3 regions of the Pseudoalteromonas sp. GW168-MNA-CIBAN-0100 genome follow, and region 3 is predicted to be linked to each of the others. Evidence: predicted binding sites of a transcription regulator. Region 3 holds the regulator's gene; each other region holds the start of a gene.
The links. Region 3 encodes sigma-54, which starts transcription at its own class of promoters, with help from an activator protein. Its sites were predicted from a motif close to GTTGGCACGNNNNTNGNNT; they were not measured.
Positions count from the first base shown of each region.

Region 1: the regulator sigma-54 is predicted to act here: its motif matches at 2,924-2,942, upstream of fliE (flagellar hook-basal body complex protein FliE).
Region 2: the regulator sigma-54 is predicted to act here: its motif matches at 3,121-3,139, upstream of AAEY62_RS13405 (TorF family putative porin).

Region 1 is NZ_JBEOOL010000016.1:39,341-47,175, forward strand. It holds gene AAEY62_RS11295 (DNA-3-methyladenine glycosylase I) at 1-117, opposite strand, end outside; gene AAEY62_RS11300 (sensor histidine kinase) at 250-1,362, shown strand; gene AAEY62_RS11305 (sigma-54-dependent transcriptional regulator) at 1,359-2,825, shown strand; gene fliE (flagellar hook-basal body complex protein FliE) at 2,982-3,314, shown strand; gene fliF (flagellar basal-body MS-ring/collar protein FliF) at 3,335-5,050, shown strand; gene fliG (flagellar motor switch protein FliG) at 5,043-6,083, shown strand; gene fliH (flagellar assembly protein FliH) at 6,087-6,893, shown strand; gene fliI (flagellar protein export ATPase FliI) at 6,912-7,835, shown strand, end outside.
Region 2 is NZ_JBEOOL010000020.1:73,868-81,702, forward strand. It holds gene AAEY62_RS13390 (ABC transporter ATP-binding protein) at 1-207, opposite strand, end outside; gene AAEY62_RS13395 (efflux RND transporter periplasmic adaptor subunit) at 207-1,373, opposite strand; gene AAEY62_RS13400 (YIP1 family protein) at 1,430-2,143, opposite strand; gene AAEY62_RS13405 (TorF family putative porin) at 2,336-3,022, opposite strand; gene AAEY62_RS13410 (hypothetical protein) at 3,300-4,463, opposite strand; partial or broken gene AAEY62_RS13415 (helix-turn-helix transcriptional regulator) at 4,619-4,853, opposite strand; gene AAEY62_RS13420 (hypothetical protein) at 4,862-5,293, opposite strand; gene AAEY62_RS13425 (AsmA family protein) at 5,527-7,497, shown strand; gene rplN (50S ribosomal protein L14) at 7,771-7,835, shown strand, end outside.
Region 3 is NZ_JBEOOL010000005.1:15,828-23,662, reverse strand. It holds gene AAEY62_RS04000 (calcium/sodium antiporter) at 1-692, shown strand, start outside; gene AAEY62_RS03995 (KpsF/GutQ family sugar-phosphate isomerase) at 696-1,667, shown strand; gene kdsC (3-deoxy-manno-octulosonate-8-phosphatase KdsC) at 1,668-2,219, shown strand; gene lptC (LPS export ABC transporter periplasmic protein LptC) at 2,216-2,770, shown strand; gene lptA (lipopolysaccharide transport periplasmic protein LptA) at 2,760-3,305, shown strand; gene lptB (LPS export ABC transporter ATP-binding protein) at 3,302-4,027, shown strand; gene AAEY62_RS03970 (RNA polymerase factor sigma-54) at 4,097-5,596, shown strand; gene hpf (ribosome hibernation promoting factor) at 5,622-5,909, shown strand; gene ptsN (PTS IIA-like nitrogen regulatory protein PtsN) at 5,914-6,366, shown strand; gene rapZ (RNase adapter RapZ) at 6,385-7,230, shown strand; gene AAEY62_RS03950 (HPr family phosphocarrier protein) at 7,273-7,545, shown strand; gene mgtE (magnesium transporter) at 7,676-7,835, shown strand, end outside.

The DNA.
Region 1 (7,835 bases), on a different contig from region 3:
TTCAAACAGCTTTGTATCATCATAAAGAGGGACGCCCCATTCTTCATCGTGGTAAATAACGTAGTCGGGTTTAGTGGTGTCGAGCCACGGGCAACGGCACTTTATTTGCTCACTCATTATTATTCCTTTTTGTGTGCGTCATTTTAATGTCGCTCAAATTATTGATGTAACTTAATGATAAGTATGTAAATAAATTTTGGTATAAATCGTGCATTTAGACATATATCTACATCAATTCGAGATTTGATTATGGCCCTTGCTAGCGTGCTAAAACCACAGTTTTTTTCTGCAAATCAGTATAACCCATGTTTACTTCAAGAGGAGTACATTGGTGAATTAAGCGATCTGCGCAAGCAAGCAAGTTGGCTTTCGCACTTGGTTGATACCATGCCAGCAGGCGTGGTTGTACTTGATGGCAAAGGCTTGATTGCAAAAGCGAATCAAATAGCGATTGATATGCTTGGCGAGCCACTTGAAGGCGAACGCTGGTTTAATGTTATTCAGCGCTCTTTTAGGCCGCATCAAGATGATGGCCACGAAGTGTCTTTAAAAGACGGGCGCCTAATAAAGCTTGATATTACCGCTTTAGCACCAGAGCCTGGGCAACTTATTTTAATGACGGATTTAACCGAAACTCGCCGCTTACAAAAACGTGTTGCACATATGCAGCGATTAAGCGCGCTGGGTAAAATGGTTGCGTCACTGGCGCATCAAGTCCGTACGCCGCTCTCAGCCGCTATGCTTTACGCCGCTAATTTAGGGTCAAAGCGCTTACCCGAAGCATCTCGCGATAACTTTCAAACAAAGTTAATGTCGCGTTTAAAAGATTTAGAAACTCAAGTAAACGACATGCTGTTATTTGCTAAAAGTGGCGATCAGCAGGTTGTTGAGCAAGTTTCAATGCAGCAGCTTTTAACAGAAGTTAAAGCGGGCGCTGATGCGATGGTCGCACTTAATGAAAGTGAACTGGATGTAAGCTTACCAGAGCCAGATATACAAATAGTCGGTAATAAAACGGCATTGGCCAGTGCTATTCAAAATCTTGTGCACAATAGTATTCAAGTTATCGGCGGCGGTGCAAAAGTAAAAATTAGCGCACAAAGAGATTTAAAAGATTTAGATATGGTTCGTATTAGTGTGAGCGACAATGGCCCAGGTGTTGATTTAAGCCAAAGCGATAAAATTTTTGAACCATTTTTTACTACAAAAAGTCAGGGCACAGGTTTAGGACTTGCTGTAGTGAGTTCGGTAGCTAGTGCGCACCAAGGCCGTGTTGATGTGACCAATAATACGCAGGGTGGTGCCTGCTTTAGCTTGTTACTGCCTATTAAGACAACATCTAAACTAGAGGGTTCATTATGAGTAACACTATTTTAGTTGTCGAAGATGACGCTGGGCTTCGTGAAGCCTTAATAGATACCCTTGAAATGTCGGGTATTGAATGTGTTGCAGCCAACAGTGCTGAGCAAGCAATGTTACTGCTTAAAAAAGATCAATTTTCGCTTGTTGTAAGCGACGTGCAAATGGGCGCAATGAGTGGCCTTGATTTACTACGCAGTATTAAATTAAACCACCCTGATTTACCTGTATTGATGATGACGGCGTACGCCACAATCGACGATGCGGTAGAAGCCATGCGCCTAGGTGCAATTGACTACATGGCTAAACCATTTGCACCTGAAGTGCTGTTAAATATGGTGAGTCGTTATTTGCCTGAAAAAGCAAAAGAAACCGATGGCCCCATTGTTGCCGACCCAACTAGTATTCAATTATTGGAGCTTGCGAGTAAAGTAGCACGCTCTGATGCAAGTGTAATGGTACTTGGCCCAAGTGGTTCGGGTAAGGAAGTACTTGCGCGTTATATTCATGATAAGTCGAGCCGGTGTAATGAGCCATTTGTGGCAATTAACTGTGCGGCCATACCTGAAAATATGCTCGAAGCCACGTTATTTGGTTATGAAAAAGGGGCTTTTACGGGCGCGATTCAAGCATGTCCGGGTAAGTTTGAGCAAGCACAGGGCGGGACTATTTTACTTGATGAAATTACTGAGATGGACTTAGGGCTACAAGCTAAACTTTTACGCGTACTGCAAGAACGTGAAGTAGAGCGTTTAGGGGGTCGTAAAACAATCCAGCTCGATGTACGTATTTTGGCAACCAGTAATCGTGATTTAAAAGAAGCCGTGTCTGAAAATCAGTTTAGAGAAGATTTATATTACAGGCTTAATGTTTTTCCACTAATGTGGCGACCATTGTGCCAACGCCCTGGCGATATTATTGTATTGGCTAAGCATTTAATTGAGCGCCATATAAGTAAAAGCAAAGAGCCTATGGCGTACTTAGATAAAGCTGCCGAGCAAAAGTTACTGGCTCACGCGTGGCCTGGTAATGTGCGCGAGCTTGATAACGTTATACAGCGTGCACTTATATTGCGCACGGGTAACACAATAAACGAGCATGCTATTTTTATCGAAAACTTAGTATCTAATAACTTTGTTATGGAGCCATCATTGGCACCAGCGCAAACAGTATCGCCAACAGAATTAGCTCATGCAGATAAAGGTGTTGATAAAAGCACGTTAAGCTCTGCATATTATGATGAAAAATTGCATGCTGAGGATGAGCCTAATCAAGGTTTACTAGCGGCAGATACCGGTAGCTATAAAGATGAGCTTAAAGACAAAGAGCATCGTATTATTTTAGAAACCCTTGCGCGTTGCCAAGGCAAGCGTAAAGACGTTGCCGAAACGTTGGGCATAAGCCCACGAACTTTACGTTATAAACTAGCGCAAATGCGCGATTTAGGTATTTCACTTCCTGCATAACCTCCTATAAACCCTAAGTTTGCGCTGCGAACTTAGGGTTGTCAAAACTCTGACTAACACAAATTGAAGTTAACCTATTGTATTTTAATGATTAATTATTTGGCATGTTTTGTGCTTTATTACTTGTAAGAGTTCACTGCGTGTCAGAGATAAATTATGAAAATTCAAAACAGTGCTGTATTTCAAGAAATGCAATCAATGGCTTTAGAAGCCGGCCGTAATAATCAAATAAATAAATTGCCGACTCAAGTTCAACCTACTTCTACTTCCCAGTTTGGCGACATGCTAAGTGATGCACTAAATTCAGTGCATGGATTACAACAAGATGCCGCTCAAAAAGTAACAGCAGTTGAGATGGGTGATCGAAGTGTATCGCTTGCTGAAGCGATGATTGCTTCTCAAAAATCGTCAGTTGCTTTTGAGGCTACAGTACAGGTTCGTAATAAACTTGTTGAAGCTTATAAAGAAATCATGAACATGCCTGTTTAATTAGGTAGTGGAGAATTATTGTGGCGCAATCTAACCAATCTACAGACCTAGCACTTGCTGGTGGCGGTATTGACCAAAGTGGTGGTGATGATCAACAAGAACAAAAGTCAGGCTACTTAAGTGCTTTAAATGGTGTTGATGTATTGCGCCAAGTAACATTGGTTATAGCATTGGCTATTTGTTTAGCTATCGCGATTTTCATTATTATTTGGGCTCGTCAGCCAGATATGCGCCCGTTAGGCAAAATGCAAACTGAAGAGCTTATTCAAACGCTCGACTTTTTAGATGCGCAACAAATTGAATATCAACTAGATGGCAACGTTGTATCGGTTGATGAAAGCGAATACCAAAACATTAAATTGTTAATGACCCGCGAAGGGTTAGATCAAGGCCCTGCATCAGGCTCTGATATAATTATGCAAGATATGGGCTTTGGTGTAAGCCAACGCTTAGAGCGCGAACGCCTAAAACATGGCCGTGAACAGCAATTAGCACGCACCATTGAAGAGCTTAATAATATTACTCGCGCTAAAGTATTGTTAGCCATTCCTAAAGAAAACGTATTTGCGCGTAGAGAGAAAAAACCATCAGCAACTGTTGTATTAACGCTTAAGCGTGGTCGCTCACTCGACCGTGAAGAAGTAGATTCTGTTGTTGATATGATTGCCTCGGCAGTACAGGGTTTAGAGCCTATGCGAGTTACTGTTACCGATCAAAATGGTCGATTACTAAATTCAGGTTCGCAAAGCTCATTAGCAGCACGCTCTCGTAAAGAATACGACTTAGAACGTAAGCGCGAACAAGAGTACCTTGAAAAAATAGACAGTATTTTAATACCGGTTGTAGGGCTTGCAAACTATACAGCCCAAGTTGATTTGAGCATGGACTTTAGCTCGATTGAGGAAACTCAAAAGCGTTATAACCCAGACCTACCAGCGGTTAGAAGCGAAACCACATTTGAAGAAAATAACATTGGCGGCCTAGCTGTTGGTATTCCAGGTGCGCTTACAAATCAGCCACCGTTAAATTCGAACATTCCTGAGGTTGCGGGGCAAGGTGGTGCAGGCACAGCTACGTCACCAACACGCAGCCACAAAGAAGCCACACGTAATTATGAACTCGATACTACAATTTCTCATAAGCGCCAGCAAAGTGGTGTAATACGTAGGATAAGCGTATCAGTTGCTGTTGACTACATTGCTAAAGTGGGAGAAAACGGTGAAACAACCATGACTCCACGCTCGGTAGAGGCATTGTCAAATATTCGTCGCTTACTACAAGGTGGTGTAGGTTTTGATATGCAACGTGGTGATGCACTTGAAGTCGTAACAGTGCCGTTTGTACGTGAAGAAACAAATTTAGCAATAGAAGTGCCACTGTGGGAACAAGACTGGTTTATGAAAATAGCCCGCCTTGTATTAGGCGCCTTAGTTATCATTGTATTGATAATGGCAGTAGTAAAACCAATGCTTAAACGCTTAATTTACCCAGACGATACACTAGAAGAATACGACGAAGATGCATTAAGTTCAGGCGTAGATATTGGCGACAACACGCTTGATATGCTAAATAAAGACTTTGATTCTGCTTCGGTTGGTTTCTCAAGTGATGGTACACTGCAGTTACCGGATTTACATGGCGACGAAGATTTACTTAAAGCAATTCGTGCCCTTGTAGCTAACGAACCAGAACTATCATCACAAGTAGTCAAAGCGTGGTTAACAGAAGATGACTGATCAAGAACAAAAACAACTCCCGCCAGCCTTTGATGTTGATAAGCTAGATGGGGTAGATAAAGCCGCTATATTACTTTTGAGTTTATCAGAAGAAGATGCCGCGCAAATCCTTAAACACTTAGAACCTAAACAGGTGCAAAAAGTGGGTATGGCGATGGCCGGGTTACAGGACTTATCACAAGCTAAGATTAGCGCTGTACACAACTTGTTTATAGAACAAATTCAAAGCTTTAGTACCATTGGTTTTCAGTCAGAAGACTTTATTAAAAAAGCGCTTACAGCAGCACTTGGTGAAGACAAAGCCGCTAGCCTTATTGACCAAATTGTTATGGGCTCAGGCGCTAAAGGCTTGGATTCATTAAAATGGATGGACTCTAAGCAGGTAGCAAACATTATTCGTAATGAGCATCCACAAATTCAAACCATTGTATTATCGTATTTAGAGCCAGAGCAGTCAGCTGAGATTATTGCTCAGTTCCCTGAAAAAGTGCGCTTAGATTTAACCATGCGTATTGCAAACCTTGAAGAAGTTCAGCCAGCAGCACTGCAAGAGCTAAACGAAATCATGGAAAAACAATTTGCCGGCCAAGCAGGTGCACAAGCCGCTAAAATGGGTGGCTTAAAAGCTGCTGCAGATATTATGAACTACCTAGATACCAATGTAGAAGGGCAGTTAATGGACTCTATTCGTGAACATGACGAAGAGATGTCGCAGCAAATTCAAGACTTAATGTTTGTGTTTGAAAACTTAATGGATGTTGAAGACCGTGGTATTCAAGCAATCCTACGAGAAGTACAACAAGACGTATTAATGAAAGCAATTAAGGGCACCGACGATGCGCTTAAAGACAAAATACTGGGCAATATGTCTAAACGTGCAGCCGAAATGCTTGCTGATGATTTAGAAGCTATGGCCCCGGTACGTATAAGCGAAGTAGAAGCGGCGCAAAAAGAGATTTTATCAACAGCGCGTCGTTTATCTGACTCAGGTGAAATTCAGCTGGGCGGCGGCGGTGGCGAGGAGTTCCTGTAAACCATGAGCAAACTCAAAGGACGCACACTTCGGGCTGATGAAGCAGATGAATTATTAAAAAACTGGGCTATTCCGGATGTAGCACCAGATGAGAGCAGCTTTGGCAATCGCTCTACGGCTTACGGCACACCGCTTAGTGAGTTGTACAAAAAAGAATTAGCCGAAGAAATGCCTATTGATGAGCCACAAGAACCAGAACTCCCTGCGCTTACCATGGTTGAGCTTGAACGCATTAGACAAGACGCGTACGAAGAAGGCCTTAAACAAGGTCATGAGCAAGGCTACATAGACGGCTTTGAAAAAGGCGTTGGCGAAGGTAAAGAAGCAGGCTACAAAGAAGGCTTAGAGCAAGGTAAGACACAAGGCCTTGAAGATGTAAAACCATTAATTGAAGAGCAGTTAACAAGTTTAAAAGCCATTTTAGAGGGGCTAACTGCACCGCTAGATAAAGTGGACGAACAAGCTGAAAAGCAATTAGTGCAACTTGCTAGCATGTTGGCGGAAGCTGTTATTTATCAAGAAGTAAAAACATCGCCTGAAGTGATTTTACATACTTTAAAGCAAAGTATTGATTCACTTAATGCGGAGCAAGAAAAAGTACGAATCCATTTAAACCCCGAAGACTTAGAACTCATAAAAGAGAGCTACGGCGAACAAACCATTATTGATAATAACTGGCAATTAATGGCAGAGCCCACTCTTGAGCGCGGTGGCTGTGAAGTTAAAACAGCGCAATCTTCACTCGACATGACCCTTAAAACACGTGTCAAAGAAACGTTGGATAGTTTTTTGCATAATAGTGGTATCTAACTATTTTATTGGCGTGTTATGTCAACTCAACGTGCACCTTTAAGCGAACGCTTATCTCAATATCAACAACATATTAAAACCCCGGCGCCTGCTGTGGCAGGTATTTTAACGCGTGTTGTTGGCCTTACCCTTGAGGCTAGAGGCTTACGTGCACCCGTTGGTAGCCAATGTAAAATAGAAACTATGAACGGCTTTGTAGACGCTGAAATAGTCGGTTTTAACGATCAAACTTTGTACTTAATGCCTAACGACCACATCTCTGGTGTATTACCTGGTGCGCGTGTTATTCCTCAAGTTAATAATTTAGGTTTGCCTGTAGGGATGAGTTTATTAGGCCGCGTGGTTGATGGCTTAGGGCGACCGCTAGATGGCTTGGGTAAAATTAATGCTGAGCATCATTTAAAGTTTGCGCAAAATACTATAAACCCGCTTTCAAGAAGACCAATCACTAAGCCTATGGATGTAGGTGTGCGCGCCATTAACTCGGTTATCACAGTAGGGCAAGGCCAGCGTATGGGCTTGTTTGCAGGCTCTGGTGTCGGTAAATCAGTACTACTGGGTATGATGACCCGAGGTAGCGAAGCCGATGTAATTGTTGTTGGTTTGGTGGGGGAGCGTGGGCGCGAAGTAAAAGAATTTATTGAAGAAATACTCGGTGTAGAAGGGCGCAAACGTTCAGTTGTTGTCGCAGCGCCTGCTGATTCATCACCACTTATGCGTTTAAAAGGCTGTGAGAGCGCCGTAACTATTGCAGAGTATTTTAGAGATCAGGGTTTAAACGTATTATTGTTACTCGATTCGGTAACGCGTTATGCAATGGCACAACGTGAAATTGCACTTGCTGTTGGCGAGCCGCCCGCTACAAAGGGTTATCCGCCTTCGGTGTTTGCTAAATTACCTGCGCTGGTGGAGCGTGCTGGTAATGGCGGTGAAGGGCAAGGT
Region 2 (7,835 bases), on a different contig from region 3:
GTCTTTTAAGTAGTATTCGCCACTGGTGGGTGTATCTAAACAACCTAGTAAGTTCATCAAGGTCGACTTGCCTGAACCAGAAGGTCCTATAATCGCCACGTATTCGTTTTGCATTATATGTACGTTTACATCATCAAGTGCTTTAAATACCTCTGAGCCCATTTTGTATTGTTTATTAATATGCTCAAGTTTGATTACCGCAGACATTAGGCTTCTTCCTTGTCTGCATCTGACTTAAGTTTTACTACATCACCTTCAGTCAGAAGACTTACTGGGCGCGCAGGACCAATAACAATGTTGTCGCCTTCATTTAAGCCGTCAGTAATTGCTTGCTCTATATCAGATGATATTCCAACAGTTACAGCAATTTTGCTAACTGTATTATCGCTATTTAGTCGCCACACAAATGTTTTATCGTCTTCTTTTTGGATTGCCTCTATTGGAAGTTTTAGACCATTTTCGGCAATGCTTGTTGCGATCTCTGCTCTACAACTCATTCCTGCATATAGCTGGCGCTCAGTAGTATCGAGTAATACTTTTACTTTAAACGATAAACCTTGAGAGCCTGCTTGGTTTTTAGCTGAAGTACCAATATTGATTACTGTGCCGCTAAATGGTTTATTGGGGTATGCGGCCGCATAAATATTCGCTTTTTGGTTAAGCTTAATACTCGCAATGTCGGTTTCATCAACACGTAGCTCGGCTAAAATAGCGCTTGGGTCGGCTACTAACATCAAATCAGAACCAATAATATTAGTAGTACCGGCTATAACGGTTTCACCTTCTTTAATATTTACAGATGCAAGCAAGCCGCTCATTGGAGCTCTAAATACACTTTTACTTAAGCGATCTTGCGCAATTTGTAGTGATGCTTGTGCTTGGTTGTACGACTCTATTCGTGATTCAATATCGATTTTAGCCAGATCGCGTGCGCTTTCAATATTCTCGTAGCTCTCTTGATTACCTAAACCGACATCGTATAAGTCTTTTTGTCTTTTAAGTTGTCGCTCTAGATTAGTAAGGCGTGTTCTACTATGTTTAATTTCAATCTCTGTGGCGCGAAGGATTGCTTTACTACGGGTAACTTCAGATTCAAAAGCGGTTGTATCAAGGCGCATTAACATATCGCCTTGTTTCACTCCTTGGCCTTCTTGAACAAATATTTTATCTACTCGGCCTGTCACTTCAGAGCGTAATTGCACTTGTGTATTAAAAACTAAATTACCTGAAGCCATTATTGAGTCAGCAATGTCGCCTAGCTCTACTTGAGCAATATTTACTTCGGCTTGTTTTTCATCGCCAGAAATTTGCTTTGACACAATTAGGGCTATAAATGCGCCTACAGCGAGTGTGATGATTATTGCTTTTTTCATTTTTATCTATCCGTGAATTAAGTAATGCGGAGGCAATACATACCCCCATCTAGTGGTTACATTGCTGCAATGACTGCCCAAATACCAAAAATAATGATTGAAGGAAGTGCAGAGAATAGGAGTGCTTTGTTAGTTGAAAAATTAGTCCAGCATTTTAAGCCGATCATTCCCAGCGCAATGCTCCAAAAGCTAAATAAGTTTATTGATTCTAATAAGCTATAAAAAGGATGGCCAATTTCAAGTCCTATTATTAATTGGTTAATAGATGCGTAGCTAAATACGGCTTGTTGAGATATTTGATCTGTACTTGCACTTAGTACAAGAGCAATTGTGCCTAGGCTTGAAATAACAACTGGCATCATTGTCCAGGTAGAGAATCCATACCAAGCTCCGTAGCTATGTTCTGATTCAGGATCTTGTTTAGCCACAAGCATATAATAAAGTGCCATGAGTGCATTCATAATAGCTAGCCCCATTACGCTGCCAAACAGAGCAAACCAAATTTGGTTTTCTGCATTTAGCTCTATACTTTGACGAATTGCTTTTTGCTCGCCAATTGTTGCATCTATACTTGATGCTGCTACTTGCTCATTAATCAAAAACTGCATATCAACACTAGAGTAAAAAATATAAACACTAGCGATACTAGCAAGGGTAATACATATAAATGCTAACCATGACCAACCTTTGGCGTGTTCAATACCATTGAAAGCTTTACTAGGATTTATATAAATATCGAGTAGGGCGCTAAAAGCGTTAGGTGATTTCATTATTATTCCTTTATACCTATTTTATGGCTAGGCAGTTATAAATGCCCAGTGACTAAGTAATAGAATAAAGGAAAAAGTATGTATTGTTTTCATTCAATTGTAACGGTTTGTTAACAGGTGTGAGGGGTCTTATTCAAAAACAAGAAAAGGGCCAAAAGGCCCTTCGTGTTGCAGCAAGTAACACATTCTTTCTTATAAATTAAAGTCTACAGAATAAGCAACGTAAGCTTTAATATCTGAATCATCCATATCTGTATCAGACAAACCAAAAGTAAAACCGTCTTTCGAAATTGATACACCGTAATCTAGAATATTGTCATCACCAATAAAGTCACCAGAGTAATGGCCTAAGTGAAGTGCCATTTCAGTGCCGTTACTGCCAACAGCAAAACCGTAGTCAGCTGTGAGGTAAAGTGAATCACCAAAGTCTGTACCATCACCACTTGCAGCTGATGTTGCTAATACAGAAGCACCAAAGGTAAAGCCTTCAACACTGATGCTACCGTAAATTTCAGAGAAATCTGCGTCTGCTTCAGAAGCTGCGTCTGGGTAAGCGTAATAAATATAACCAACATCGTAGCTAACACTTTCGTTAATATCGCCACCAAAGCCTGCATATAAGTCAAGCTCATAGGTCATTTCATCGGCCCACGATGCGTTTGAAGCCCAAGTACCTGCATAAAAGCCCGATTCATTGGCGTAATCAATACCGCCTGAAATAGCTGCATCGCCCCCAGTTTGCTCTTGACCACGCCATAAGTAGTTTGATGTTGCCGCTGCATTAGCAGTTACTTCAGCATGTACGGCTGTTGACGTTAAAGATGTTGCGCCCATTAATGCTATAGCACTTATAGCGATGGTTTTTTTTAGTTTTAGCATGTCCATTTCCCGTTATATGATTTTTGCTCGCCAAGGTTTTTATTATGTAATCGGAACCTTTAGGCTGACGGCTTTTTATTGTTTAACTAACGGGATAATTGCACTGTATGTGCCAGCTTCATTATTTTTTATTAAAAATTATTTTTTATTTATTAAAAACATGAGCTTGAATTTTATGAATAGGGTGGGGATATAACATGAAGGAAGATGTTGCGCACACTGCTGGTGCATAAATTAACCTAGCCGCACCATAAAAGTACGGCTAAATTAGAAGGTTTTAGCCGAATATAGTGCGCATAAGGCTAATTGTTTCGTTTACGCTGCGACCTTTTTGTACTTCACTCACAATTGAATCACGTTTACTGCGAATATGCTCAGGAATATCGTCAGCAGCAAGTGCACGGTCTACTAGAATTTCTGCAGACTCTTTACCTCTACGCTGAGTTTTACCTGTTGTAGTTGTAGTACGTTTAGGCTTGGTTAGCAGTTTAATGTAGTTAGAGTTATCTGGTGTTTTAGCATCAGCGTAGTGAAAGAAACATGGAATTAATGCTTTAATAGCAACCAATTGTTCTTCTAACTCATTACTAGGTTTAGCCATTTTGTACCATGACATAGCTTGAATACCTTTTACGATATCTTGCCAGTAACGCTCAAAATCACTATTTTTAAGTTTAGAAACACCAAGGGCACCACATAATGCATCTAATCGATTATTTGTAATCGGAGTAAATAAATCAGGGCGACGCATTGCAAGCAGTCGTGTTGCAGGCGCAAGTGTTGGTTTTTCGTTGTTGTCGGTGAATATTTTTGAATAAGCAGCAACAAATTGTTGATATTCGTATTGAGTAATATCACCTTCAAGTGGAATATTCACTAGTGCATCGTCAAAAGCACCTGGTAAATCACCAAGCATTTGATGGAAGCTCTTTGCACTCTTTGTAGATGCAAACCATTCAACGTCAAAGTTGTATGTGCTTGGATCAAGTGATGCCATGTGCTTACCGCTAAACGCAAGTAAGTCTTCAGGAATCATATCTTTAAGAGACTGTTCACGAATGCTTTTGATGTAGTCTACCAAACGAAGCTGTTCATCAAGTGCAATAACGTCTTTGTGTTGTTCTACAAATACACTTACAACAGGCCACGGAGCAATACGTAAAGTTTTAACCTGTAAAAAGCTGATAGCTGAAATAAGCTGATCGTGTAGCTTCTTAAGTACTGGTAACTGCTGTGGCTCTAGCAAATCGTAGTTCATACGATCTCTGCTTGCACTTAGCAATTCGTAACACCAAGGTAAAAAATCATCAGGGTGGTTTTCTACTTTCACGGCCATAAGGTTAAGGCTTAACTCTGAAGATTGCTTCAGAATGTTCTGATAGATTTGATTTTCTTGTTCGCCTAGCGTCATTTTTGACGGTGAAATTAGCAGTTTTTTCATGCCTTGTAGAATCTCCGGTTTAGATATATATTTTTTTGCTGGTCTATTTTAGCGCAATTACGCTAATAACAACAGCGCTGTCCTCCATACGTTGTAATTGAAGTGACTAAATCAGTATTTTTGCTAATAAAATGAGACTAATGCTTTAACATGTATCAATCATTTTCATCCAGTACAAATAGGCTTTCAACTGAGGTATTAAAATGCTTTGCTATTTTTAGAGCAATTATTACCGACGGCGTAAACCGGTTTGTTTCTACGGTACTTATTGTTTTGCGCGACACGTTAATAGCATCAGCAAGTTGTTTTGCGCGACACGTTAATAGCATCAGCAAGTTTTTGCTGTGAAAGCCCGGCCTCTTTTCGATACTTTGCTATGTTATTTTGCATTTCCTCTCCTAATCACGATTTTGCCAAAGCAATGAAGCGCCATATACCAAGAGCATGATACCTAGGTAGAATATTGCCATAGTTGCATGCGAAAATTCGGTAGGTATTTCATCGCTTATATAAAAAACACCAAGAAGGCAAAACCCAAATGCAAAACTTGTATGTTTATATGCATTAGTGTCAATGGTGTTTAGAAACTCATCTTTATAAGCGTATTGAAAATACATTTTTAACGGAAAACCCCCTTTAATGAGATAAATAATCACTATAACTATATAAAAAAAAACGCCCATTCCAACAGTTAAAAGCCCTCCAATATGTTGATCTTGTTTTATTAGTGAGTAAACACAGAGAAGTAAACAAACTATCCCTGCGCTTAAACTAATCCATATGTTTTGACCCATAAATTGCTCTTCAGTTTTAATATCCTGTTGTTTCATAGTATTCATCCTGTAATAGTATTTTATTTTTTGTAACCTCTGGGTATCAATGCAACCTTGGGGTATCACCGGGTCAATACTTATTTGTAACCTAAAGGTATCAAAATGTTTCAGGAAAGATTCATATAGAACAGGTAAAGTAGTTTTAGTGGCTTTTTTACATCAACTACAATGATTTTAAGGCTAACACTCGCTATGATAAGAACATTATTTGCACGTTTGAAAGGACGATCATGAAAACCTTACTTAAAATTGTAGGTGTAATACTTTTACTATGTATAGCACTAATTGTTGCCGCACCGTTTTTAATTCCTACTGATACTATTTTTAATAAAGTGTCGCAGCAGGTAGAACAAACAACTGGGCGCACTCTTACTATTAAAGGTGATAAAACACTTAACGTATTCCCTGCATTAAAGTTAGAACTTAACGACGTGCATTTTGCAAATATGGAATCAGGTTCGCGCGCCGATATGGCGAGTATGAAACAGCTTGCTGTACACATACCTTGGTTTTCATTATTTGGTGGTGAGTTTAAATTAGATAAGTTTGTTATAAATGAACCAAATATCCTATTAGAAACTGACAAAAATGGTAAAGCTAATTGGCAGTTGTTTGATGCAGTTGCAGAGCAACCTAAAGAGCAAAGCCAATCAGGTGAAGCGATAAAGCTTCCAGATAACTTTGATATTGAGTTAGGTGAGGTTGCTATTTATGGCGGCACATTTACTTATCTAGATGGTCTAACAGGTGCTAAGCAACAAATTAGTGATTTAGAACTCGCTATTTTACTTCCATCACTTCGTAAAACATTAGAAGTAAAAGGGGGTATTACTTATATGCAGGAGCGTTTTGAGCTTGATATAAAATTAGATACTCCTGCTAAAGCAATTGAAGGTGCTACTTTTAATGTTAAACAAACCTTAGATTCTCGTTTAGTTGATCTAACGTTCGAAGGGAGCATCGCTGGGCAAGGCCAAGATATTAAAGGTCAGTTATCACTAAGCGGTGAGTCAGTTAAAAGTATTGCGAAATGGCAAGGTGTAGAGTTAGACGCTAAAGACAATGCTTTTAACGCATTTAGTGTAAACGGTAAAATGCACCTAGCAGGTGAGAAATTTAATTTAGAAGATTTAGTTGCGACGTTAGACGCATTGGAAATAAAAGGTAAGAGTGAGCTTAACCTAGGTAAGCGTTTAGCTGTAAATGCTGATATTGATTTAGGTATGCTTGATTTAAACCCGTACCTACCTGAAGCAGTAGCAAAACAAGAAGAGCCAGTAGAGCAAAATGATAAACCTGCAGAGCCAATAGTATGGGATGACACTAAAATTGATCTAAGTGCGTTAAATTCACTAGATGCGAATGTAGTTATTCGTTCAAGTGGATTAAAAGCTAACGATATTAAGTTGGGCGCCAATCAATTTACTGTTGCTTTAAAAAATAGCGTTGCAAAACTAAGCCTAGATAGCTTTTCTGCTTATGAAGGGTCAGGTAAAGGCGTTATTAATGTAAACGCACAACAAGTGCCTTATAAAATATCAACTAACTTTGACTTAGCTGGTATAGATGCACAGCCTTTATTAACTGATGCGGCAGGTTTTGACAAGCTAATGGGTAAGGGTTCTTTAAATTGGAACCTAAACACAACTGGCCAAAGTCAAAAGTCGTTTATTGGTGCGCTTAACGGAAAACTTGAATTTGAGTTTGCTGATGGAGCTGTAAAAGGTGCGAATATAGCTGAGATGGTTCGTAAAGGTAAGGAACTCATTTCAGGAAACTTTGGTGCTGCGTCTGAAGGGCTGGATACCGGGTTTGAAGAATCAGAGCAAACAGATTTCTCTGCACTAACGGGAAGTTTTAACTTTACTAATGGTGTTGGTAAAAATACTGATTTATCACTTATTAGCCCACTCGTTAGAATATCAGGTGAAGGCGATGTTGATTTACCGCAAACAACAGTTAATTACCGTTTGGTTACAGGCATAGTTGGATCAATCGAAGGACAGGGGACCACTGATGACAGCACTGGTTTTAAAATACCACTACGTATAAAAGGGCCTTTCCACGATGTTGGTATAAAGCTTGATGTAGGCAATGCGCTTAAAGATGAAGCTAAGCAGAAGGTTGATGAGGCAAAAGAAAAAGCCAAAGACAAAGCAAAGGATAAGATTAAAGATAAATTAAAAGGTTTATTCGGTTAATCATCTATAGTTAAAACAAACAAGGCACTTATATAGTGCCTTGTTTGTTTTGTAACCACCTGTAAAATAGCTACATAGCCGTAATTACTCAACTTTAATAACCATACGCTCTAAATTAATTAAAAAATAACCTATCACTACCCCCTCAATGCTGGTACAATTGCCCGCCCTTAAGAGACAACTCGTTTGTTTTTTGATTGGGATTTAATCGAAATGTCTGATTTTTAAACGAATTTTAGACACGTTGTAATTACTACACCGGAGGTCATTAACATGATCCAAATGCAAACTCAGCTGGAAGTTGCTGATAACAGCGGCGCTCGCAAAGTGCAGTGTAT
Region 3 (7,835 bases):
CTCTTTCAGTTTCATCAAGTACATTAAAACGTGAAATGCCATTAGTGATGCTCGTATCTTTAGTTACTTGGTATGTGTTCTCAGATAACTACTTTTCATTTAATGAAGGTGTTGCACTTTTGGTTGGCTTTATCGTATTCATCGGTGGGTTAATTATTGTATCTATGCGTGCAAAAAACCAAGATGATCCATTTGTGTCAGAAGCCTGCGACGATGTACCAAACGATGTACCTACAAAAAAAGCGGTATTTTGGTTAGTTGTCGGCATGATACTCCTACCTGTTAGTTCACACTTTTTAATAGGTTCAGCTGTCGATATTGCTAAATATTTTGGCCTAAGCGATTTAGTCATTGGCTTAACAATTATTGCCATCGGTACTAGTTTGCCTGAACTTGCCGCTTCGGTTGCAGGTGTACTTAAAAATGAAGATGATTTAGCACTAGGTAATATTGTCGGCTCAAACATATTTAATATTCTAGCGGTATTACCACTTGCCGGTATTATCAACCCTTCTGCCATTGACCCATCATTAGTAAGCCGAGACGTATTAATTATGATTGGTGCAACACTTGCTCTTATTATTATGTCATTGAACTTTAGAGGCACCCAACGTATCAATAGAGTAGAAGGCGGCTTATTGCTAATAGCATTTTTGGGTTACCAAGGGTATATTTTTAGTCAAGTAGGATAAATTATGGCAACGCTAAATTTTATTGAACAAGGCCTTCGCGTTTTAGATGTTGAGCGCCAAGCACTTAGTGATATTGCACAATATGTAGATGAAAATTTTCATAACGCGTGCCAATTAATGTACGACTGCGAAGGCCGTATTATTGTCATTGGTATGGGTAAGTCAGGTCATATTGGCAATAAAATAGCGGCAACCCTTGCAAGCACTGGCAGTCCAGCATTTTTTGTTCACCCTGGTGAAGCAAGTCATGGTGATTTAGGTATGATCACTAAAAATGACGTGGTTATGCTTATTTCTAATTCAGGGGAGACCAGCGAAGTTTTAAATATAATTCCGGTTTTAAAACGACTTGGTGCCAAAATGATATCGATGACTGGCAATACGCAATCAACCATGGCGACCCTTGCTAATGTACATGTGTGTATTAAAGTAGAAAAAGAAGCCTGTTCATTGGGTCTAGCTCCTACATCAAGTACCACTGCAACGCTTGCGATGGGCGATGCCATGGCGGTTGCATTATTAGAAGCTCGCGGCTTTACAGCTGATGACTTCGCGCTATCTCACCCAGGTGGTAGTTTAGGCAAGCGCTTATTACTTACTTTAAAAGATGTTATGCACAGCGGCGCAAATACACCTATTATTAGCGTTTCACAAACAGTTAAAGACGCCCTTATTGAAATGTCTGCTAAAGGTTTAGGCATGACAGCCATTGTTGGTGAAAATCAGCAACTCGTGGGATTATTTACCGATGGCGATTTGCGTCGTATTTTAGAACAAAGAATTGATATTCATACAACACAAATAGATGTTGTTATGACTAAGTCATGCACTACGGCTACGCAAGATATTTTGGCTGCTGAAGCGCTTAATATTATGGAAAACAAACGTATAAATGGCTTAATCGTCGTCAATGAGGAAAACCAACCTATTGGCGCATTAAACATGCAAGACCTATTAAAAGCAGGAGTATTATAAATGCAATTTGAAGAACTCTATCAACCGCTGAGCGATGATGCAAAAGCACGCGCTAAAAAAGTAAAACTACTTATATGCGATATTGATGGTGTATTTTCTGATGGCCGTATTTATCTTGGTAATCAAGGTGAAGAGCTAAAAGCATTTAATACAAAAGATGGTTTTGGCATTAAAGCGCTTATAAACAGTGGCTTTGAAGTGGCTGTAATTACTGGTCGTCATTCACAAATAGTGCAACAACGTATGAGCAGCTTAACCGTACAGCATATTTATCAAGGCCAAGAAAATAAGCTCATTGCCTATCAAGAATTAAAGGACAAACTCAACCTTAGCGATGAACAAATTGCTTATATCGGTGATGATGGTCCTGACATGCCCGTTATGGAATTAGTCGGCTTTGCTGTTGCAGTAAATGATGCCCATCCACTTATTAAACGTTTATCACACTATGTAACGCAAATGCCTGGCGGCTTTGGTGCAGTAAGAGAGCTCACAGACTTACTTATGCTTGAAAATGGTAAAGCGTTGACTACACAAGGCACTAGTTCATGAATGCAGCGCGCATAATATTAAGCGTTTTATTCATTAGCTGTATGGTTTGGCTTTGGTACCCTTATTTTACACAAACAAATATTGTGCCTCAGACTGAGCCTGAAGTTATTGCCAAGCCTGATTACATAGCCATAGAACTCAAACAAACAGCCTATGACGAACAAGGTAAAATTAGCCACAAAGTCACTGCGGCTAAAATGGAGCTATATCAACAATTAGGTTTTACGTTTTTTGAAAAACCTATTTTTACTTTATATAACGAAAAGCAAAAGTGGCAAATAAATGCAGACGAAGCAACATTATACGAAGACAAACAATTAATTTTAGAAGGCAATGTGGTTGCCAAAAACTTAACCGATAACGCCATGATAGACAAAATCAATGCTGATAATATTCAGGTAGATATAAAGCTATTAACAATGCGTTCGGAGCAACCCGTTATCATCACTGGACCCAATTTAAAAATCACTGGTAAAGGCCTAGAAGCCGACTTAAAAACCGAAGTGATAAAACTAATTAACCATACGCGAACCATATATTATGACCAATAAAATATTAAAATCACTTATTATTCCTACACTTATACTAGCATTTAATAGTAGTGCTGCAGAGCAAAACACGCAACCGACTGCAAATCAAATTTCAATAAGCGCCGATAAGCAAGAAGGTCAATTAAAAGCTAATGTCGGAATTTTTGAGAAAAACGTTGAAATTATTCACGGTAACCGCCGTATCACAGCCGACCGCTTAGAAGTACATAAACGCGATGAACTTGGTGATAATAAACAATTATTAATTGCTACAGGTAGCCCTGCGCACTTTGAAGAAAAGCAATCAGATGGCACGACTATGAGCGCCAGTGCTGACGAAGTACGTTATGATGTATCTAAGCGTTTTTTAACGCTTGTTGGTAATGCACAAGTATCGCAAGCGGGACAAAAAATAAATGCTAAAAGCATTACCTACGATATAGAGCAGCAGCTAATCAGTGCCGAAAAAGATGAAAACTCAACTGACCGCGTTCACACAATTTTAGTGCCAATCGAGACTAAAAAAAGTAAAAAAAGCGACAAAGGTCAACCATGAGCACATTAAAAGCAGAGCTATTAGCAAAGAGCTATAAAGGCCGTGAAGTTGTAAAAAACGTCGGCCTTGAAGTCAAAGCTGGCAGTATTGTTGGCTTACTTGGCCCTAACGGCGCAGGTAAAACCACCACGTTTTATATGATAGTAGGACTTGTACCTAGCGACAAAGGTAAAATATCGATAGACGATAACGATATTACTCTTTTACCTATGCATAGTCGTGCTAGATTAGGCATTGGCTACTTACCGCAAGAGTCTTCAATATTCAGAAAGCTGACTGTTTATCAAAACTTAATGGCCATTTTAGAAACGCGCAAAGAGTTAAATAAACAAGCTAGAGAAGACACTCTCGATAAATTATTAGATGAATTTAGCATACAACACATTCGTGATAGCCAAGGTATGGCATTGTCAGGAGGCGAACGTCGTCGTGTTGAAATAGCACGTGCCCTGGCAGCAGATCCTAAATTTATATTACTGGATGAACCATTTGCAGGTGTTGACCCGATTTCGGTATTAGATATAAAGAAAATAATAGAACATCTTAAAAATCGTGGGATTGGTGTATTAATTACCGATCATAACGTAAGAGAAACCCTTGATGTTTGTGAAAAAGCCTACATTGTTTCTCATGGGGAGCTGATTGCATCAGGTACTCCAGAACACGTATTAAATGATAAAACAGTACGCGATGTTTACTTAGGCGAGCAATTTAGGCTGTAACATTTACGCCATGTCTTTAAGCATCTGCTAGTATTAATTATAACAACATAAAAGGATTGTTAGAGATACATGAGGCAATCACTACAGCTGCGCATGGGCCAGCAACTTACAATGACTCCACAGCTGCAACAAGCTATTCGTTTGTTGCAACTCAGTACATTGGATCTCCAGCAAGAAATACAAGAAGCTCTCGACAGCAACCCGCTATTAGAGGTTGAAGAAGCAGACTATTCAGAAGACGCTGCAGGTAAAAACGAGCAAAAAGCAGATACAGATGACATAACTGTTAGCGCATCTGCCGATGATGCTCCAAGTGAATACGAACAAGATAGTGGTGAAGCACTTGCAAAAGACACGCTAAGTGACGACATGGCTATGGATGTTAGTTGGGATGAGTACATGAGTGCCGCCCCAGCAGCATCATCGGGTCCGATGCCTGAAGACGAATCAATATACCAAGGCGCCTCTACTGAAACGCTCCATGAGTATTTAATGTGGCAGTTACAACTAACGCCATTTAGCCCTACAGACGAAGCTATTGCTATTGCGATTGTAGAAGCCGTCGATGATTCAGGTATTTTAACACTAAGCTGCGAAGAGATTTTAGAAAGCTTTAATCAAGAAAACGAAGATGATAACGAAGTCGAACTTGATGAAATTGAAGCTGTATTAAAACGCATCCAACTGTTTGATCCTGTTGGTATTGCTGCACGTAGTTTACAAGAGTGTTTGTGTATTCAGCTTAACCAGTTTGATAAAGAAACACCTTACATTAATGAAACAAAAATGATTTTAACCGAGCATATTGATTTATTAGCTGCTCGTGACTATCGTACATTAATGAAGAAAACTAAGCTCAAAGAAGAAGAGCTTAAGGAAGTAATGACATTAATACATACTCTAAGCCCTAAACCTGCAGATACTATTGTAAGAGAAGAATCTGAGTATGTTATTCCTGATGTGTCAGTTAAAAAAATTAAAGGCCGCTGGGTTGTTGAGTTAAACCCAGACAGCATGCCTAAAATTCGTGTTAATAGCCAATACGCGGCAATGTCTCGCACTGTAAAATCCAGTGGTGACAGCCAGTTTATTCGCTCGCATTTACAAGAAGCTAAATGGTTTATTAAAAGCTTAGAAAGTAGAAACGACACGCTATTAAAAGTAACAAATTGTATTGTTAAGCAACAACAAGGCTTTTTTGAACACGGTCCTGAAGCCATGAAACCAATGGTTTTAAATGATGTTGCTGAAATGGTAGAAATGCACGAATCAACAATTTCGCGCGTAACAACCCAAAAGTATATGCACACACCCCGTGGTATATTTGAGCTTAAATACTTTTTCTCAAGCCATGTAAGCACCGAAAACGGTGGTGAATGTTCATCTACAGCAATCCGTGCGCTTATCCGAAAATTAATCGCAGCAGAAAACTCAGCAAAACCATTGAGTGATAGCAAAATAGCGGATATATTGGCTGAGCAAGGAATTAAAGTAGCGAGACGTACAATCGCAAAATACCGCGAATCTCTGGCTATTCCACCGTCAAATCAACGTAAAAGTTTGATTTAAGACGCAAAAAAAGAGGGTAATGCTTATGCAACTAAACTTAACTGGTCGTCACGTAGAATTAACCGATTCACTAAGAGACTATATTAATACCAAATTTGCGAAGCTAGAAAGACACTCTGATCATATTAATAATGTTCATGTCATTCTCGATGTAGAAAAATTAAATCAAAAAGCAGAAGCCACCATACACGTAAGCGGTGCTGAGTTATTTGCCTCTACAGAACATCAAGATATGTATGCCGCCATTGACTCGTTGATCGACAAGCTCGATCGACAAGTAATTAAACACAAAGAGAAGCTTGCTCGACACTAATATGATGAAATTAAGCTCACTTATATGCCAGGACTGCAGCAAAGCTGCGGTCCTTTTTAATAGCAAAAAAAGAATTTTAGAGTTCATTAGCGAACTTGCTCACGACAAACTTCCGTATTTACCGCAACAAGATATTCTTAATGCTTTAATGAGCAGAGAAAAATTGGGTAGTACAGGTATAGGGCGTGGCATTGCCATTCCTCATGGAAGAATGAGCGGTGCAGAAGAGCCTTTGGCTTTAGTACTCGTTAGCGAAACTCCAATAAATTTTGATGCAATCGATAATCGCCCTGTTGATATTTTCGTCGCACTCATCGTACCAGATGGCGATAACCAGCAGCACTTAAAGACTCTAGCAACCATTGCTGATAAACTAAACAACAAAGATTTTTGTAAACAGTTACGCAGTGCAAAATCAGATACTGAGCTTTACCAAGTTATTGTCAATCAATCATAGTTTTATAAAGGGTGTTAAATGGAGTTAATTATCATAAGCGGCCGTTCTGGTTCTGGAAAGTCGGTTGCTTTACGCATTGTAGAAGATTTAGGTTATTATTGCGTAGATAATATTCCAGTTAACTTGCTTCCTTCATTAGTTCGCAGTGTGTCTGATAGCTACGATAAAATTGCTGTTAGCATTGATGTACGGAACATCCCTAAACAACAAGATGAATTTAACGATATTCTTGAATACTTGCCAGGCTTTGCAAACCCTACGTTATTTTATTTAGATAGCGACGATCAAACATTGATAAAACGTTTTTCTGAAACTCGTAGATTACACCCACTATCAATTGACTCGTTGCCTCTTGATTTAGCCATCAAAAAAGAAAAAGAATTACTTGATGTATTAATCACCCGCGCCGACTTTATGATAGACACGACTGATTTGAGTGTTCATCAACTCGCTGAATCTATTCGTGAAAAGATTTTAGGTAAAAAAGATAAACAACTGATTGTCACTTTTGAATCGTTTGGTTTTAAACACGGCATACCAAAAGAAGCAGATTACGTATTTGATGCACGCTTTTTACCAAATCCACATTGGGAACCTGAATTAAAACCTTTAAATGGGTTAGATCAACCCGTTAAAGATTATTTGGCCAATCACAGTATAGTGCAAAAATTCACATGGCAAATTCAAACATTTGTACAAACGTGGTTACCGCACTTAGAGCGAAATAACCGCAGTTATTTAACCATTGCCATTGGGTGTACAGGCGGACAACATCGCTCTGTATATTTAGCGCAAACTATCGGTGAAAGTTTTGCAATGACACATCCCAATGTGAAAATTCGCCATCGCGAACAAGAAAAATAATATAGCTGAATAATCACCTGTTCAGCTTAGGTAGAGTAAGTTATGCATTGTGAAGACACTTTTTTAATAAAAAACAAATTAGGATTGCATGCCAGAGCAGCCACCGTGCTTGCCCAATTGGCTGTGCAGTTTGATGCGACAATTACATTATTTCAAGATGACAAAGAAGCTGCAGGCGATAGCGTACTTGCACTAATGTTACTTGAAAGTAGCCAAGGCAAAGAAGTAAAAGTTGTATGCAAAGGCCCCGATTCTGAGCAAGCTTTACATGCTGTTGGAGAATTAATAGCACAACGTTTTAATGAACAAGAATAAACAGTTATAAAAATAATGCTCGCATTACTAATGCCCCAACTAAAACAGATATATAAAATAAATACGGTTAGTGACGCCAGTTAACTCACCTCTCCCCATAAAATAATATAAAAATTTATAAAGGACGCCAATGCCTGAAGCTTTTGAACAAGATTACCCACTACAGCAACTAAAACAGGTGACTAAGTCACTCAATAGTGGTCAATTTGTTCAAGTTAGGCGCATGCTCGCAAAAACAGCTCCTTGTGATACCGCATTATTATTAGAATCATCACCGCATAAAATTCGCC